DNA from 4 places in the Desulfitobacterium sp. genome. Region 3 is predicted to be linked to each of the others. Evidence: riboswitches for the same ligand, from Rfam matches in the RefSeq annotation. Region 3 holds a riboswitch; each other region holds the start of a gene.
What was found. A riboswitch is a leader RNA that binds a small molecule or an ion and turns the genes downstream of it on or off. The one in region 3 is predicted to bind cobalamin.
Positions count from the first base shown of each region.

Region 1: linked by a shared signal. The riboswitch ahead of cbiE (precorrin-6y C5,15-methyltransferase (decarboxylating) subunit CbiE) and the one ahead of AC1U9U_RS09850 (AIR synthase related protein) in region 3 are both predicted to bind cobalamin.
Region 2: linked by a shared signal. The riboswitch ahead of cobT (nicotinate-nucleotide--dimethylbenzimidazole phosphoribosyltransferase) and the one ahead of AC1U9U_RS09850 (AIR synthase related protein) in region 3 are both predicted to bind cobalamin.
Region 4: linked by a shared signal. The riboswitch ahead of AC1U9U_RS12350 (zinc-dependent dehydrogenase) and the one ahead of AC1U9U_RS09850 (AIR synthase related protein) in region 3 are both predicted to bind cobalamin.

Region 1 covers NZ_CEVWNY010000003.1:44,494-47,773, reverse strand. Annotated here, with positions in the region: gene cobI (precorrin-2 C(20)-methyltransferase) at 1-585, opposite strand, end outside; gene cbiE (precorrin-6y C5,15-methyltransferase (decarboxylating) subunit CbiE) at 630-1,862, opposite strand; cobalamin riboswitch at 1,961-2,139, opposite strand; gene cbiD (cobalt-precorrin-5B (C(1))-methyltransferase CbiD) at 2,219-3,280, opposite strand, start outside.
Region 2 covers NZ_CEVWNY010000054.1:15,561-18,840, forward strand. Annotated here, with positions in the region: gene AC1U9U_RS09630 (ATP-binding protein) at 1-1,014, opposite strand, end outside; cobalamin riboswitch at 1,193-1,369, shown strand; gene cobT (nicotinate-nucleotide--dimethylbenzimidazole phosphoribosyltransferase) at 1,471-2,613, shown strand; gene cobU (bifunctional adenosylcobinamide kinase/adenosylcobinamide-phosphate guanylyltransferase) at 2,754-3,280, shown strand, end outside.
Region 3 covers NZ_CEVWNY010000057.1:2,595-5,874, forward strand. Annotated here, with positions in the region: gene metK (methionine adenosyltransferase) at 1-10, shown strand, start outside; gene AC1U9U_RS09835 (hypothetical protein) at 93-458, opposite strand; gene AC1U9U_RS09840 (Vitamin B12 dependent methionine synthase activation subunit) at 715-1,296, shown strand; gene AC1U9U_RS09845 (hypothetical protein) at 1,277-1,435, shown strand; cobalamin riboswitch at 1,427-1,608, shown strand; gene AC1U9U_RS09850 (AIR synthase related protein) at 1,705-2,454, shown strand; gene AC1U9U_RS09855 (ECF transporter S component) at 2,508-3,026, shown strand; partial or broken gene AC1U9U_RS09860 (ABC transporter ATP-binding protein) at 3,039-3,280, shown strand, end outside.
Region 4 covers NZ_CEVWNY010000091.1:8,300-11,579, forward strand. Annotated here, with positions in the region: gene AC1U9U_RS12340 (amino acid ABC transporter permease) at 1-409, shown strand, start outside; gene AC1U9U_RS12345 (amino acid ABC transporter ATP-binding protein) at 442-1,170, shown strand; cobalamin riboswitch at 1,306-1,487, shown strand; gene AC1U9U_RS12350 (zinc-dependent dehydrogenase) at 1,594-2,631, shown strand; gene trpD (anthranilate phosphoribosyltransferase) at 2,662-3,280, shown strand, end outside.

The sequences.
Region 1 (3,280 bases), on a different contig from region 3:
GACCAAAACTGCTTGTGAGCCGGTCTTGCGGATATGGTTCAACACCTCCGGCAGATTGCGGGATACCTTCATAAGAACAAGATTGGGGTATTGTTCGTAATTCTCTAACCCTTCAATTCCCGGCAAAACCACTAAGGGTTCATCCCCGGTGGCTAGAGGCCAATTTACCCGGGCCGCGGCAGCTGTCATGGCCGTTATCCCCGGAATTGTCTCGATCCGGTCAGGTTCCAGCTGTCTGTTAAGTATAGAAAGCAAATAACTATATGTACTGTATAAGCAAGGGTCCCCAAGGGTTATAAAGGCCACTGAGAGTCCTGCTTCGAGTTTCTCCATAATCTTATCCGCAGCCTTTTGCCAGGCTGCCTGCAGCACTTCCTCATCTGAGGTCATGGGCATTTCCAGCTCTAAAATATTTACCCCTGCGGGGCAATGGCTTTTGGCGATTTCCCAGGCTATGCTCTCCCGTTCCAGCTTGGATTTAGGTATAGCCAACACCTGAATATGTTGAAGGACCTCTACTGCGCGCAAGGTGATGAGCTTAGGATCTCCCGGCCCTACACCCACTCCATAAAACTTACTCTTCACTATATACCTCCTTTATCGTTGTTGCAGGAACACCGTTGTTGTTCTTATTCTTGACTTTTTTGCGCCGAAAGTATAAATACCGGATTCTGGGCCTGGGCAAGATGGATATCTTTAATTCCTTGCCAACGCACCGCTTGAATTGAAACTACCTCGATATCTTGATATTTCAAATTCTGCAAAGCTTCCATGCCGCGAGCTAAAGTTTCTAAAGTAACTGCGGTAATCACTACCCTGCCTCCAGGCACCAGTGGGGCTTGGCGCAGAATCTCCCATATTTGACCATGACTGCCACCGATTAGGCAAACACCCATTGGCGGGATGCCGGTTAAAGCTTCAGGGGCTGTTCCGCGAACCAACTGCAGATTCCAGGTCCGGAATTTTTCCCGATTTTGGAGAATCAGTTCCTGGGCTTCCAGGTTTTCCTCTACTGCATAGACACAACCTCGCCGGGCCAAAAGGGCTGATTCGATGCTTAAACTTCCTGTCCCAGCTCCCACATCGAGGACTCGATCACCGGGGCCAATTTTAGCCTTGGCCAGAACCTGAACCCGCACTTCACTTTTGGTCATGGGAACCTTGCCGCGGATAAATTCCTCATCCCTGATTCCAAAGCTAAAGCCTTCGGAACCCGAGGGCAAAGGGAATATTTCTTCCGGCTTTTCTTCACCGGGATGGATGATCAGCACAGCGTTCGCAAAGTCATCCTTAAGGTCCTTTAATTCCTTGGCATCAAGTTCCAACCATTTTTCATCGGGATAGGCTAAAGCATTACCCAAAGAAATCCGCGGATTAAATCCATAGACTTGGTAATACCCGGCGATCTTTTGCGGGGTATGGTCCCCTCCGGTGAGAACTCCCAAAGGCTTATCCAGATTCAAGGGCAAGGCCCGAAGGGGGCGGCCGTGGACGCTAAGCAACTCCGCATCCTGCCAAGGGATTCCTGCCCTGGCAAAGGCAAATTGTACAGAGCTGATCCCCGGTAAGACTCTGATATCTTCCTGCGGAAATTCTCTTTTTAGCAGCGGCAGCAAGCTGTAAAACCCAGGATCCCCCGACACCAGTACCCCGACCTTTTTCCCTTGACTTAAAACGCCCGCCAATACTTCCAGGGTTTCCTTCAACTTCCCATTGATAAGAAAGGTGTCTCCCGCAAAATCAGGAAATAGCTTTAGAGCACGAGGCCCACCTATTAAAACATTACATTGATTCACCATCTCCATCACAGCCGGAGGAACCCATCCGGAAGTCCCGGGACCAATTCCCAGTATGCTAATCATCTGACCACCTACCTTAATAAAAAAAGAGCCGTGAGCGGCTCTATTGTTTCAGTATTGGTAAGTACCCTAATAATTACTACACCCATCGCTCGTAGGTGTTAATTAACGCACTCAAGGCAGGTCTCCTGGCTTCCAGTCTACATCCCTCTCCCCTTCCCGGTAACTACCAGTGGGCAATTGAGAGGCACTCGTGGTTTACAGTGGCGGGACCGCGCCGGATTTGCACCGACTTCCCTTTACATCCTCAAAATGAGGAACCTTGAATTATATTCAATTAAAAATACCAAATGAAAAACAACTTTAGTTATTTTATGAATATTTCTAAAATATTCAGTAGTATTATCTATTCTCCGTTTTTAGTAAGATTCCTGCTGCAATTGTGGCCAATCCCAAAATTCCTTGGCAATTTCTTCTGCCTGTTTGTCCCAGGCGATGATTTTACCATCAAGAAGGGTAAAAACACTCCCCACTTGAAGTTCTCCATGCACATGATCCCTTGCCCTGATGCTGGCCCGACCGGCTAATTCAAATAACAAATTTCCCCAACCTTGGTTAAGGATTGCTTCAGCGGCGCCTTCCACAGTAGGGAATTCCGCCAACTTGCCTAAAAGCTCACGGGGAACCCCGGCAAGAGCTGCATGAGCCACTAAAATTTCCATTCGTGCATCCGCTACATGGGTATGGGTATGGAATATCCCCCCCGCTACCTTAATCAGTTTTCCAACATGTCCAAAGAGAACTACCTTCTCTAGTTTCCGATAAGCGGCTTCTTCCAATAGAAAACCGACAAAATTGCTCATTTGAATAATTGCTTCCTGAGGTACCTTGAGCTGTCCTGTAGCGGCTCTAAATCCGTAATTCCCCGGGGTTAAAATAATGGCCTTATGGCCGTAAGCAACGGCTTGGTCCAGTTCCGGCAGAATGGACTTCTTAAACGCCTCCTCGGACATTGGACGGACGATCCCGGTGGTTCCCAAAATAGAGATTCCCCCTACAATACCCAAGCGCGGATTAAGGGTTTTTACCGCGGCTTTTTCCCCTTCCGGAACCTCGATCGTCACTTTTATCTCTTCCTTAGGAAAAATCTCCCGTACCGCTTCCCGAATCATTTGTAGTGGTATAGGATTAATTGCACTTTCCCCCGGAGAAATCTGCAGACCTTTTTTAGTAACGATTCCTACCCCTCGACCGCCGCTAATCCGGACCTCTCCCTGCTGAGAAAGCATCTGAACTACGGCTTGTACTTCTAAACCATGGGTGATATCAGGATCATCCCCCGCATCCTTGATAATCCCTGCCCGTGCTCCTGCATTTTCCTTTTCCGCACGATAAATTGGCAATTGAAGCTGATTTCCCTGAGGCAGGGGGATATTTACCTCAGCTCCCGGCTCTAAGCCTTTGAGCAAAAGGCAAGCAGC
Region 2 (3,280 bases), on a different contig from region 3:
TTCAAGGCCGCCTTCCAGCAAAGTTTTCAAGTTCTTATAATCTGCTTCGGTATCTTCAAAGGATAGATCATCGATGAAGATGATGAATTTCAGGGGCTGTTTTGCAAGGAGGGCAATGATTTTGGGATAATCCTGCAAGTCGGTTTTTGCTAATTCCACAAGGCGCAGCCCCTGCTCACAGTATTCATGGAGCAGAGCCTTCACCAAAGAAGATTTGCCTGTTCCCCGGTTACCGTAGAGTATTATATTATTGGCCGAATAACCCCTAATGAAGAATTCCGTATTCTCGAGAACAATCCCCTGCTCACGCTCTTGGTTGATCAATTGGCTTTTGCGCATGGGATCGGCGGTAACGGCTTCTAACTTGCCGGTATTGCTTCGCCATTTTAGTGCCATGCTTTGGCTGAATAATCCGGTACCCATCTCCTGATAGTATGTGAGAAGCGCATTTACCATGTCCTCGGCAGTCCCTTGCCTTAGTACTTCTTTGAGTCGGCCTTGGGTAGCCATTAGATAATTTTGAGCAAAATTATTATCATGACTGAAACACTCCCTGCCAACACTTAGCCAATTAGGCCAGCTTGCCGGAGCAAAAGGCGCCTCCTGCCATAACTCCTTGTGCTCTTTCATTTCCCCGGCTAACCGCTGATTAATTACTTCTTTAATCTCTTCACTTGTCATCCGGGTAAGCTCACGGCAGCAAAGGAGATCACGTCCGGCTAATTCACGCAGGTGGCTGGATAATCCGCTTTTCCCGCCTTGGGCAACTTGTCTGCTGAACTCATTTTTATCCTGAATGATCCGCTCCCAAAGGTACTCCGGCCACTGAACTTCGGTAGCTAAGGAAGTGAAACGGTGATACTCCTTATAGACTTCCCTGAAATCTAATTCTTGGGATCCCGCCTGCTCTAAAAGTGACTTAAAAGCAGCTACTATCGGATCCTCTTTTATTCCATGAAAAATAACCATGCCGTCAATAAGCAAGGACAACCGATTCATTATATTTTTACTCACCGGTAATGCACATCCTTAACAATTATAATTTTAATGGTTGTGTTCTAGTACAACGTATATTTTATATCATAATTCCTTCAAAACATGAAGTAAAGAGCAAATGGCAAATCAATTTTTCCTTCGCTTTTGACCCAAGACCCTTGACAAAAACTTGTCTTTTGGTATTCTATAAATAACTTAATATTCTAACATTCTTCGGTGCCCCATCTGGGGAGAATAGGAAAACCGGTGTAATTCCGGTGCGGACCCACCACTGTGAAAGATGAGCCTAGACCATAACCACCGGCACTTGCCGGGAAGGGGTTGTAGGTGCTTGAGTCTGAGCCAGGAGACCTGCCAAGAATGCATAAATTCTTTCCAGGGGTGATTGGAAAGGGTGTTGGCGATGAAGGCAAAGTCCCGACCACTTATAAGTGGCGGGACTTTATTTTTTTACTAAAAAGGAGAGGATTAAAGATGACTAAACAAGAATTAAATCAAGAAAAACTATCTCCAGAGAAGTTCTGCGAACGCCAGGACCTTTCCACCGCTAGCTTAGAAGAGTGCGAGGCCGTTTTGAACCAGCTCGTCCAAGGAATTCAGGATTTAGACGAAAAATCAATGGAAGCTGTGCAAGTACGTCTTGACTCCTTAACAAAACCCCAGGGCAGCCTAGGAGTTTTGGAGGAAATCGCCAAACAACTAGGTGGCATTCAAGGTGATCCTTGGCCGAAAATCGATAAGAAAGCCGTACTCGTCATGGCCGGGGATCATGGTGTCGTAGCTGAAGGAGTCAGCGCTTTCCCCCAAGAAGTCACTCCCCAAATGTTTTATAATTTCTTGGGCGGTGGAGCGGGTATCAATGTTCTTTCCCGCCATGCTAATGCAGAAGTGATCTGCACTGATGTGGGTATCGCCTTCCCCTTAGATCCTCCCGAGCTTATGCGTAACCGTGTAATGAATGGAACCCGTAATATGGCCCAAGGACCCGCCATGAGCCGTAAGGAAGCCCTTCTTTCCTTATTAACCGGGGCAAAAATTGCCCAACAAGCTATAAATTCCGGTGTCCAAGTCTTAGCTACTGGCGAAGTAGGTATTGGCAATACTACTCCTAGCGCAGCCATTATCTCCCTTTTTACCGGATTACCGGCCGCAGCAGTTACCGGCAGAGGAACGGGCCTCGATGATGCCGGTTTAATTCGCAAACAAGAAGTTATCACCCGTGCTATCGAAATCAATCGGCCGGATCCTGAGGATGGAATCGATGTCCTTAGCAAAATCGGTGGTTTGGAAATCGGTGCCCTGGCCGGTGCTATCCTGGCCGCAGCCTACTCCCGTGTACCCATCATTTTGGATGGGGTAATCTCCACAGCGGCAGCCCTTATCGCCGCCAAAATATGTCCCACGGCCCGCTTCTATCTCATCCCATCTCATTCCTCTGTGGAGATTGGTCATGTTGCCGCCTTGAAGCACCTAGAACTTAAACCGGTTATGCACCTGGACTTCAGGTTGGGTGAAGGGACCGGTGCCGCAATTGCCTTCCACCTGCTGGATGCCTCCATCCACATCCTTAAGGAAATGGCTACCTTTGAATCTGCCGGGGTAAGTAATAAAGAATGACTAACGAAAATAGCACGGTGGCCATTCCCAACAAACTGAACTGCCCTTTTGACAATTCAAAATATGCTATTATAAAAGAACATAATCCTGTCATGGAGCTCAAAATCAGCTAAAAGCCAAAAGTTATAACGGAGGTATATATGTCAAATTTTGTTCTCGTTACCGGTGGGGCCCGCAGCGGTAAAAGCCGTTTTGCCGAACTTATGGCTGCCCATCCCCGTTTGCCCGTAATTTATGTGGCCACGGCCCAAGTCTATGACGAAGAAATGGCTCTGCGGGTAAAAAAACATCAGGAGCAACGTCCCTCCAACTGGGAGCTTGTCGAAGAACCTCTGGCTCTCGCCTCTGTCCTGGAACAATATCGTAAGGAAAATGCCGTAATTCTAGTGGACTGCGTAACCTTGTGGCTGACCAATCTTCTCCTTGCCAACTATCCGGAGGAGGAAACTCTCCAAGAACGGGGCCACTCCAAAGTCATGGATGAAATTGAGCAATGGATTCTTGAACAAGTTCGTACCGTTGCCCACTTAGCCCAAGCAATCACTCCTCAGGTCATTATGGTAACTAATGAGGTGGGTGAAGGAATCGTTCCCGACAATCCCCTTTCGCGAGTTTACCGGGATCTAGCCGGCAGAGCCAATCAAATCCTTGGCAGGGGAGCTTCGCA
Region 3 (3,280 bases):
CGGAATATAAAGGAACCATCAAATCAACATTAAAAGGGAGACCGCTTCTGCTTTAAAAGTAGTGACGGTACTCCCTTTTCGATTGATATCGCCTAAATAAGACCGCCTTGTTCACGAATCTCTTGTCGCAATTGCTCAAATTGTGATTCATCGACAATGGCCGCAAGCAAAATATCGCGGCCTGTTGCCGCCGTTCCGCCCCCATCACTCATGCCACTGGCAGAGGTGTCGGCAGCATTTAAGGGGCCAACATCCCCGCCAATATCGCCAAGTGTCAAATCAGCTAAACTGCCGATTTGACCGGAGACAGGGTTCATGAGGTTATCGGCAGATCCTCCAGGGTATTTATCTATGCGATCGATTTGGACATCCTCAATGCCCATATTTTTAATACGGTCGGCAATCATTTGAGCTTGCTCTACAGTATTGAAATAAGCAAGGATATTTTTCTCAGCCATATTTATGCTCCTTTCAGCACGTGTTTTCAATTATTAGTACTTTAAGAGTGTGGTTGAGTTTAGAATTGGCCGTTTGCGGTTATTCTATTCGCTTCTCTTCTCTTCATTTGTTTATGCCTGTCTTTCCTAAATAACTTTATTAGGAGAACCTTTTTATTAAGACCCTAAATTTTGCGGATATTTCGTCATATCCGAAGTCAGGCCATCTATGCCCGGACACCTGATGAAGAAATTAAGAACTACTTAAATATTCATAATGATTTGGCCCTGTTGGTTATTGAACAACGAATCCATCTGGCAGGAAGTCAAAGTGATCGGTGCGGGGAAGCAGGAACTCTATCTTGAGGACGGACTTACGTTTAGAGGGAGTCTATTACCTAAAGTGTTAGGCTCGGCAGATGGTGTGGTGTTGTTTGCTATGACCATCGGTGAGAAGATTGATGAAAGAGTACAGTCCTATACCCATCAAGGTAAAACCCTGGAAGCCTTTATCCTGGATGCAGCCGGATCGGCGATCATGGCCAAAGCGGCCTATCATTCGATCTCTGAAATCGAGAAGCTCTATAAGGAAAAGCAGCTTGACACGACGTTTTCCTTAGGGCCGGGGCATTCCTACTGGAAAGGACTCGAAGATGTAAGGTCCATTATCGATTACCTGAAAGGGGAGCGGATTGGCATCAGCCTTACCGACTCCAACCTCATGCTTCCCAAAAAATCCATCGCTATGGTCATGGGAGTAGGAAGCGACTTACCGGACTTCAAGGGTAAAACCCATTGTGATTTTTGCCATCTTAAAGAAAACTGCACTATGAGGGAACTTGGCTCCAATAATTGCTGATGGCGGCCATGGCCGTTTTGGCCGTACCGATCTGGACCTGCCTTGGGAAAAGACCGATAAAGCAGCTACCCTTCGGGAATTATTGCTTGACAATATTATATTTTCAGTTAAACTGGATTTAGTAAGTTTTAACAATTGAAGGATTTCAGGTGCCCTTCGCTAAGAAGGGAGAATAGGGAACCGGGTGCAATTCCCGGACGGACCCGCCACTGTAAAGAGGAGTCTCATGGAGAGATGCCACTGGGTAACTGGGAAGGCAGAGATGGGACGATGACTCGAAGTCAGGAGACCTGCCTGTAATCCAGAGACGCATGAAGCATGGTAAAGTTCATGGTCATTTTGCTTTATCCGAGAGGAGAAGCGAGGTGGCTATGAACTTTTTATTTTTAAAAAGGAGAGTGGAAGAGGATGGGTTATCAGGGGCGGGATGTCGAGGTGGTTTCTTTGAATGAGGAACAATACATTGTGGCAGCGTGTGATTCTTGTGGTGCTATTGGTGAGAAAGAGTTTGATGCTGTCAAAGTCTCTTGGAAGGTAGCCGGCAGGGCTACAGCTCGGGTGGCTTTGCTGGAAGTGCTCGCCGTCGGGGCGATTCCACAGATGCTTACAGTTGCGATTTCTAATGAGCCAAGGCCTGCAGGCGATGCGATACTTAAGGGGGTGAGAGAAGAGTTAAATGCTATGGGGCTGGCTTCATTGCCGATAGCTATTAGTACGGAAAAAAATATGCCTACAAAGCAAACAGGCATAGGGATCAGTGCAGTAGGGCTTTGTGACAAAGCAAAACTTCGTATCGGAAGCTCCAACTTTGGAAACGGCATTTTTTGCCTAGGGCTCCCAAAAGTAGGGGCTGAGGTGATTAACCTCAATGATCCGGAAATTGCCCAAGGTCATCATATCGAGAAATTACTACACCATAGTGAGGTTTATGACATCATCCCGGTAGGATCTCAAGGAATACGTGGTGAAGCCGAAGTTCTTGCCAAGATGATCGGTGCCAAGTTCATTCAAGACTCCCAATGTGAACTAAATATCGACAAATCAGGAGGACCGTCAACTTGTCTTATTTTTACAGCGCCGGAGGATATCGGATTAACTGATCTTGGGTCCGCCCCAATTCGTAAAATCGGGAGGCTTCAAGAGGTTTTAAATTCTTAAAATACTGTGAAGGAATCAAATTTAAGAAAATATCGAAAGAGAGGGAGATTATCATGATTGAACGTGTAAATTCAAAGAAAGAAACACCTCAAAAAACGGCTCAAAATATTAGGCGGATAGCAATTATGGCAGTTTTTATTGCCTTGAGTGCAGTGGGTGCCCTAATTAAAATTCCAAGTCCGGTCGGGACAGTAGGGTTAGATTCGGCTCCCGGTTTTTTTAGCGCTTTAGCCTTTGGCGGTCTTGAAGGAAGCATTGTGATTGCCGTAGGTCATCTGCTTACCTCAGCGGTTGTTGGTTTCCCGCTTGGGATTCCTATGCATTTAGTTATCGCCGTAGAAATGGCTGTTTTTGCTTTGGTCTTTCGTTTGGTTAATAAGAAAATTGGTTTAATTGCTGCAGTGGTTGTAACCTCTCTCCTCAATGGAGTGGTAGGTGCGTTTATGGTTTTACCGGTGGGTGGTATGGGTGCTGTTTTAGGGTTAATGCCCTTTTTATTGGTGGGGTCAATATTGAATGTTGCGGTATCTGCTTTAGCGTATAAAGCACTAAAAGGAAGTCGTTTGATTTAGAGGAGTGTAGGGGTGGAGAAGGTCATTGAGTTAAAAGATGTTTCTTATCGTTATCCACGCGGAGAGGTTGAGAATTTGAAACAAGTCAACTTAACGGTGGGAAAAGGGAAATTCATCGCATTAATGGGGCCCACAGGAGCGGGCAAAACAACCTTAAGTTTATGTTTAAATTGACTGATTCCACAGCTTCTGCAAGGGGATTTAACAGGTGAGGTAATCGTCGCGGGTAAAGAGACAAGTAAGTATCGGGTGCA
Region 4 (3,280 bases), on a different contig from region 3:
AATTGTTAGAGGGGGCATCGCCTCTATAGATAAAGGACAGTTCGAAGCTGCCCACGCCGTAGGTATGAATCACCTCCAAACTATGGTAAACGTAGTACTGCCCCAAGTAATTCGCAATATATTGCCCGCCACCGGCAATGAATTCGTAATCAACATTAAAGACACCTCGGTGCTCAATGTAATTTCTGTAAATGAACTGTATTTTCAAAGCAAATCCATTGTGGGGCACAATTATAGATATTTTGAAACATTTTTTGTCGCCAGCATTATTTATTTTGTTATGACTTATACTGTGACGCGGATTCTTCGTTATATCGAAAAGAGACTAGACGGACCGGAGAGTTACGATATTATTGACAATTCAATGCCGGGGGAAGGCCTCAAAGATGCTCTATTTAAGACAGCATAGGCATTTAATTCGGCGAGGAGGTGGACACGAATATGGATAAAGCAATTGACATTCGACATTTAAGCAAATCCTTTGGCACTAACGAAGTCTTGAAGGATATCAATTTCTCGGTAAATAAAGGAGAAGTAGTTTGCATCATAGGTTCCTCGGGATCCGGAAAATCTACTCTCCTTCGATGCGTGAATCTTTTAGAAAAACCCAGCGGCGGTCAAATCGTTTATGACGGCAAAAATATATTAGATGATAAGCACGATATCTATGCCTATCGAAGGAAACTCGGCATGGTCTTCCAGCAATTTAATTTATTCAACAACCACGATGTTTTAAACAACTGTGTGGTGGGCCAAACCAAGGTTTTAAGGCGTTCAAGAGAAGAAGCGGTAAAAGTCGCGATGAAATACTTACAAGTGGTGGGAATGGATCAATATGTCCACGCCAAACCAAAGCAATTATCCGGCGGACAAAAACAAAGAATGGCCATCGCCAGGGCGCTCTCCATGGAACCAGATGTGATGTTGTTTGACGAACCCACCTCATCTCTCGATCCCGAGATGGTGGGGGAGGTGCTCATAGTCATGAGACAACTTGCCGAAACCGGCCTTACTATGTTAATAGTGACCCACGAAATGGGATTTGCTAAGGAGGTATCTGATCGCGTGGTCTTTATGGATAATGGAGTTATCGCAGAAGAAGGAAGTCCGGAGCAAATCTTTAACAATCCCAAGCAAAAACGCACTAAAGAATTCCTAAAGCGCATCTAAAGGCGCCAGGCATATTGATATTCATTGAAATGTGGAAGGAAGATTTGGATAAATCAACATCATGGTAAGATAAACTAAGTTTTTGCCAACCCAGATCCTTTGACTTTAAACACACTTTAGTATATAATTTTTACAAAAGAATACTCCGTTTCAGGTGCCCATGGAAATGGGAGAATAGGGAATTTGGGTGAAAGTCCCAAACGGGCCCGCCACTGTAATGGTTAGTTTTATGCTACTCGAGCCACTCTAGATTGGGGGAAGGCAGCATAAGGATGATGAACCTAAGTCAGGAGACCTGCCTGGAATAGATATATCGTCTTCGCGCGACAAAAGGCGAGTATTACATGGGGATGATGGAAAGTCCACACTGTTATTTGGTGTGGGCTTTTTTGTTTGCTAATTTCTTTTAAGGGAGGAGATCTTTTGAAAGCAGCAGTTTTACACGGCAGGGAATCATTGGCAATCCAAGAAGTCGAAACCCCCAACTGCGACGTTGGCGAGGTGTTAATTCGGGTAAAATCCTGCGGTATCTGCAAAACCGATGTGAAATGCTATATGAAGGGGCAATACGATCTTCAACTGCCTCGTATCCTGGGTCATGAGATAACGGGGGTCATTGAGGCGGTGGGGGAGGGGGTGGAGGATTTTAAGAAGGGGGATCGGGTCCAGGTATTCCCCGGCATCCCCTGTGGGGAATGCGAGTTTTGCAAACAGGGCATGGACAATTTGTGTGATGACATAAAAATCATGGGCTTTAACTATGATGGAGGTTTTGCCGAATACGTATTAGTTCCGCGTCAAGGGGTGGAAAATGGCATTCTAAACCCGATTCCGGAGGGCATCACCTTTGAGGAGGCTTCCATGGCGGAACCCTTGGGTTGCAGCGTCAACATGCAGGAAAAGCTTGAGGTGGGTCCCGGAAACTCCGTGATCATCTTTGGTGCCGGCCGATTGGGAATATTAAACGGTAAACTGGCAAAATCCCGCGGGGCTGCCAATGTAATCTTGGTGGAGACCAATGATAACCGACTGTCCATGGCCAGGACCTACGAATTTGATTACCTTCTAAATCCCACCCGGCAAGAGGTGCAACAGGAGATTATGAGGATCACCGGCGGACGAGGTGCAGATGTGGTCATTCCCTGCTGCCCGGGATACGATGCCATGGATCTTTCCCTCCGCGTCTTGGCTAAAAAAGGCCGTTTAGGTTTTTTCAGCGGCTTGGTGGCAGAGGAAGGCGATGGGCCTTTGCCCTTAAACTTAATCCATTATAAGGAAATCACTGTCCTTGGCTCCTATGGCTGTACCCTAGGCAGCACCAAAGAAGCCATGAGATTAATTTCCGATGGGAGTATCAAAGTTAAAGATATGATTACCCATAGAATTGTCCTCGAAGAGGTGGAAGAAGCCTTGAAAATGGTCAGAGATCTCAAGGGGCTTTCTATTTGTTTAAACTACTGATCAAAAAAATATTATCAGGGAGGAATTATCATGACCGATTCAAAATCCTTTGCGACAGGCTTGACAAAGCTCATCAACAAACAGGATCTTTCAAGAGAAGAAGCTACGGAAATGTTTAAGAGGGTATTAAATAATGAGGAGACAGATATGCACCAGGGAGCTTTTTTAGCTGCCCTGGCGGCCAAAGGCGAGACCACGGAAGAAATTGCCGCGGCTTGGGAAGCTATTTATGAACTCGACACTGTCAAAGTTACTCCCCGGACAGCTTCGCCCTTGGTGGAAAACTGTGGAACGGGGATGGACAGTGTAAAGACCTTCAACATAAGCACAGGGGCCTCGGTGATTGCCGCCGCGGCAGGGGTTAACATGGCAAAGCACGGGGCCAGGGCCATTACTTCCAAATGCGGCACCATAGATGTTTTAGAAGAATTGGGGGTAGATGTAGAATGTGACCCAGAAGTCGTCCACCGGAGCATCGAAAATGCAGGTATCGGCATCTTCAACGGCATGAGCCCCAAGGTCCATCCTAGGGCCCTAGGAAGAATCTTGTCCCAAATTTCCTTTGGCTCGATTTTAAACATTTCGGCATCCCTGGCGAATCCCGCCCTGCCTAAATACGCGGTTCGGGGTGTCTATTCCAGAGAACTGC